Regions from separate parts of the Nocardiopsis valliformis DSM 45023 genome, predicted to be linked through region 1. Evidence: riboswitches for the same ligand, from Rfam matches in the RefSeq annotation. Region 1 holds a riboswitch; the other holds the start of a gene.
The links. A riboswitch is a leader RNA that binds a small molecule or an ion and turns the genes downstream of it on or off. The one in region 1 is predicted to bind glycine.
Positions count from the first base shown of each region.

Region 2: linked by a shared signal. The riboswitch ahead of gcvT (glycine cleavage system aminomethyltransferase GcvT) and the one ahead of gcvP (aminomethyl-transferring glycine dehydrogenase) in region 1 are both predicted to bind glycine.

Region 1 is NZ_ANAZ01000028.1:36,372-38,825, reverse strand. It holds gene gcvP (aminomethyl-transferring glycine dehydrogenase) at 1-1,235, opposite strand, end outside; glycine riboswitch at 1,333-1,423, opposite strand; gene D457_RS34225 (DUF2599 domain-containing protein) at 1,959-2,454, shown strand, end outside.
Region 2 is NZ_ANAZ01000054.1:29,369-31,822, reverse strand. It holds gene gcvT (glycine cleavage system aminomethyltransferase GcvT) at 64-1,179, opposite strand; glycine riboswitch at 1,325-1,426, opposite strand; gene D457_RS0130090 (penicillin-binding transpeptidase domain-containing protein) at 1,587-2,454, shown strand, end outside.

The DNA of each region.
Region 1 (2,454 bases):
AGGGCCCGCTCGACCACGCGGTCGGCGTTGGGCACACGCACGCGCAGGGTGTCGAAGTACTCGCCGTGGAGCACCTCGAAGCCGCGCCGGGTGAGCGTGTCGGCCAGGGCGACGGTGCGGGTGTGCACCTGGCGGGCGATCGCGCGCAAGCCGTCGGGCCCGTGGTAGACGCCGTACATCCCGGCCATGACAGCGAGCAGCACCTGAGCGGTACAGATGTTGCTGGTGGCCTTCTCACGGCGGATGTGCTGCTCGCGGGTCTGCAGGGCCAGGCGGTAGGCGGGCTTGCCCGCGTTGTCCACCGAGACGCCGACCAGGCGGCCGGGCAGCTGGCGGCGCAGCTTCTGGCCCACGGACATGTAACCGGCGTGCGGGCCGCCGAAACCGAGCGGGACACCGAAGCGCTGGGTGGAGCCCACCGCGATGTCGGCACCCAGCTCACCGGGGCTGCGCAGCAGGGTCAGGGCCAGGATGTCGGCGGCGACCACGGCCAGGGCGCCGCGCTCGTGTGCCTGGGCGATGATGGCGCTGGGGTCGCGCACCACACCGCTGGAGGCGGGGTACTGGACCAGGACGCCGTAGAAGTCGCCCTCGGGCAGGCCCTGGGTGAGGTCGGCGACGACCACCTCGATGCCCAGGGGTTCGGCGCGGGTGCGCAGGACCTGGAGGGTCTGCGGGAAGACGTCGGAGTCGACCACGAACACGTCGCTCTTGACCTTGGTCGCCCGGCGGGCCAGGGTCATGGCCTCGGCGGCGGCGGTGGCCTCGTCCAGCAGGGAGGCGCCGGTGATGGGCAGACCGGTGAGGTCGGAGACCATGGTCTGGAAGTTGATGAGGGCCTCGAGGCGGCCCTGGGAGATCTCCGGCTGGTAGGGCGTGTAGGCCGTGTACCAGGCAGGGTTCTCCATGATGTTGCGCAGGATGACCGGGGGCGTGAGCGTGCCGTAGTAGCCGCGGCCGATCATCGGGGTGTTGAGCTTGTTGCGCGAGGCGAGGTCGCGCAGCTCGGCCAGGGCCTCGGCCTCACCGATGGCCTCGGGCAGGTTGAGCGCGGCGCTCTGCCCGGGGGCGCTGAGGATGGACTCGGGCACCGCCGCGGTCATGAGCTCGGCGGTGGAGCCGTAGCCGACCGTCTTGAGCATCTCCGCGGTCTCGGCGGGCGTGGGGCCGATGTGGCGGTCGGCGAACACTCTGGCGGGCGCGCCCGAGGTGGGGACATTCGACGGGTCAGGCACGGAGACCTCCTGGTGACAGGGCCGATCGGGTCGGCGGTGTTCCTCACGGTCTCCCCCTCTGTCACCGGGCACGGCGGTGCCCAGGCTTCAGAGCGGCCTACTCCGCGCGGTCCATGGTGCCTGAGAGGTTACTGGGGAGTATTGCCCCGTCGGCGCCCCGTTGCCGAGGTCTCTCCCGCGCGGTATCAGCAGCCTGCTGACGCTCTGTATATGTGTACAAGCAGGGCTGATGTCGGTTTTCATCCCCGTTGCGACTACGACCGTACTCGATCGGCCCCCGAACCACCGAGCCAGGGCACACCTTTTCGGCGGATCACACGAGTAGCCCGTCCCAGGCACCCGTGCGGGCCCCTGACCGCATGCGGCCACCGGAGAACCCCCGCCCCGCTACCCCGCGTTAGGGACCGACGAGCTGACCAGAAGGCCGGCTCGCTCCAGGAATCCCCGGAAAAGGATTCCCGTGTTCGTCTGCCGCCCCCGACACACGAGAACCAGCGCGCGGATCACAGAGAATCCCTCGAGAACGGCCCCCGTGAAGATGAGACGTGCCCTCGCCCACACCACTGGAACAGTGGTCACCGCCACGGTGATCCTTTCGTTGATGAGTACCCCGACAGCAGCGGCAACTCGTTTGGAGGCGACTGGCGTCGGCCGGGCACTCGAAGCCTCCGCACCCGAAACCTTGGCGATATCCACGAGAATCCCCATGCCACGAACACCGCTGTGAAGGCCGTCACCGAAAACGGTCAGAGCGTCATCCCCATCGAGATCGAAGAACCGATTTCCGTTGACGGCTACGGCGACCACCATGTTTCCATTCGTCTGCCCTTCCCCGAGAGCACCGAGCCCGCGGAGATACTCGACGACGGGACCGCCGTCTTCGATCACGGCAACGGCGCCCAGACGGTCCCGCTGCTGAAGACGGACGGTTCGGTCCAGATCACCACCATCATCGAGGACTCCTCCGCACCCACCGGCTACGAGTACGATCTTTCGGCCGTGGGCCTGGACCGGATCGAAGAGCAGGACGACGGAATCCTGGTCCTGCTCGACCCCGACGGAGCGTATCTCGCAAGCATCGCCCCGGCATGGGCGAAGGACGCCCACGGAAGTCCCGTGTCCACCCGGTACGAGATCGACGGCACGAAGATCGTCCAGGTGGTGGACCACCCCGGCGAGGTGTTCGCCTACCCGGTCGTCGCCGACCCGTGGTTGGGCA
Region 2 (2,454 bases), on a different contig from region 1:
CATGGGAATCCAGCCGTCGGTGCGTGCAGGTCGTCGGGGCCGCGCGGTGGCGGCCCCCGTTTCCTACGGCTGTCGCTTGTAGAACGGCAGCTCGACCACGTCGACTTCCTCGCCCCGGCCGCGCACGTCCACGGTGAACGTGCCGGTCGAGGTGTCGAGGTCGCCGTCCACGTAGGCCATGGCGATGGGGCGGCCCAGGGTGGGGGAGGGGGCGCCGCTGGTGGTGACTCCGATGACGGCTCCGTCGCGCAGCACGTCCTGGCCCTTGCGCAGCGGGCGGCGGCCGCGGCCGGCGAGACCGATCAGGCGCCGTTCCCGGGAGGTGCGTGAGGCCTCCTCCAGGGCGGCGCGGCCGACGAAGTCGCCCGGCTTGTCGAGCTTGACCACGCGGCCCAGACCGGCGTCGAAGGGGGTGAGGTCGGCGCTGAGCTCCTGGCCGTACAGCGGCATCCCGGCCTCCATGCGGAGGGTGTCGCGGGAGGAGAGTCCGGCCGGGACCAGTCCGTGCCGGGCACCCCCGGCCATCAGGGCGGCCCAGATCTCGGGTGCCTTGTCGGCGGGCTTGACGAAGATCTCGAAGCCGTCCTCACCGGTGTAGCCGGTGCGGGCGAGCAGGACCGGAACCCCGGCCACGGTGTGCTCGTACCCGGCGTAGTAGCGGATGTCGTCGAGGTTGGCGTCGGTGAGCGGGGCGAGGATCTCGACCGCGCGCGGGCCCTGGATCGCGATCAGCGAGTAGGCGGCGGACTCGTCGGTGACCTCGACGTCGAAGTCCGAGGCGCGCTCGGCCAGCGCGGAGGCAACCACCGGCACGTTGGCCGCGTTCGCCACGACCAGGTACTCCTGCTCGCCGAGCCGGTAGACGATGAGGTCGTCCAGGACCCCGCCGTCCTCGGCGGTGATCATGGTGTAGCGGGCGCGGCCCACCTTCACCTTGGACAGGAAGCCGACCAGTGCATGGTCGAGGGCTTCGGCGGCCTGCGGGCCGACCAGCCGGATCTCACCCATGTGGGAGAGGTCGAAGAGCCCGGCGGCCTCACGGACCGCGGTGTGCTCGGCGGTCTCGCTGGCGTAGCGGAGCGGCATCAGCCACCCGGCGAAGTCGACGAGGGTCGCCCCGGCCTCTTCGTGGATCTTGTGCAGCGCGGTGACGCGCGGCGCGAACGTGGGCTCTGACATGGGCACTCCCGAGAGGATGGGCGTCGTGTCGTGCGATAGGCGTTGCCATCCTCCCCCTCTGTCATGGGTGCCTGAGAGCTTCACCGCGCGCTCGGCGTGGTTTGCACCTTCGGCGAGGGAACGTGTCCCTGCTTTCCAGAGTGGTCTCGCCCGTACGGTCCGGTGTGCCTGAGAGGTTGTCATCGGGGAGGGATTGCTCCTTCGGCGGCCCACGCTGGATACGCGGACTCTCTCCCGTACGGGGTCAGCAACACGTTCAGCCTAGCAGCGGCGACACAGGGCGCCCAAGACTGGCCAGCCGGTTGTGGACAACTGCCGCCCAACCGACCGAACCCAGCCCCAGTGGGTAACCGCACGGGTTAGCTTTGTGGGTGGACGTTCCGTCGATCAGCCTGTGGAGGAGACGAGTGCGCACCGACACCGAACGCGCTACCGCGAGGCCGGGGCGTGCCCCCGGCCTCTTCGCCGTCGGCGCGGCCGGGTGTGCCATCACCCTGCTGGCCGGCGCCGCCTGCGGAGGTTCCGAGGAAGAGAATGGACCCGACCAGGGGACCGTCGGCAACCCCATCCAACTGGGCGACGTTCAGACCGTGGAACGCGAGGACCTGGAAGCGGTCTTCGCCGAGGCGGGGGTGACCGGGACTTTCGTCCTCTTCGACGCCGGGGACCGCTCCGCGGTCGTGGTGAACCCGGAGGGGGCGCGCGAGCGCGCGGTGCCCGCCTCCACGTTCAAGCTGCCGAACACGTTGATCGCCCTTCAGACCGGCGAGGTGGCCGACGTGGACGAGGTGATCTCCCCCGAGGACGGCGAGGAGCTGAGCCTGCGCGAGGCCCTGCCCACCACCGACGTCCCGGTGCACCAGGAGGTCGCCGACCGGATCGGGCACGAGCGGATGTCCACCTGGGTGGACCGCTTCGACTACGGCAACCGCCAGGTGGGCGAAGAGGGCGAGATGGGTCGCTTCTGGCTGGAGGGTCCGCTGGAGATCTCCGCGCTGGAGCAGGCCACCTTCGTCGCCGAGCTCGCCCGCGCGGAACTGCCCGTGGACGTCGAGCACCAGGAGGCCCTGCACGAGCTGCTCAAGGTGGAGGAAGGACCGAACCACGAGCTCTTCGGCCGGACCGGCCTGGGCGTGAACGTGGACCCCGTACCGGGCTGGTGGGTCGGCTGGGTCGAGCACGGCGACCAGCTGCACACGTTCGCCCTGCGCCTGGAGGTCGAGGGGGAGGACAACGCCGAGCAGCGCGAGTCCCTGGGCCGCGAACTCCTGGTGG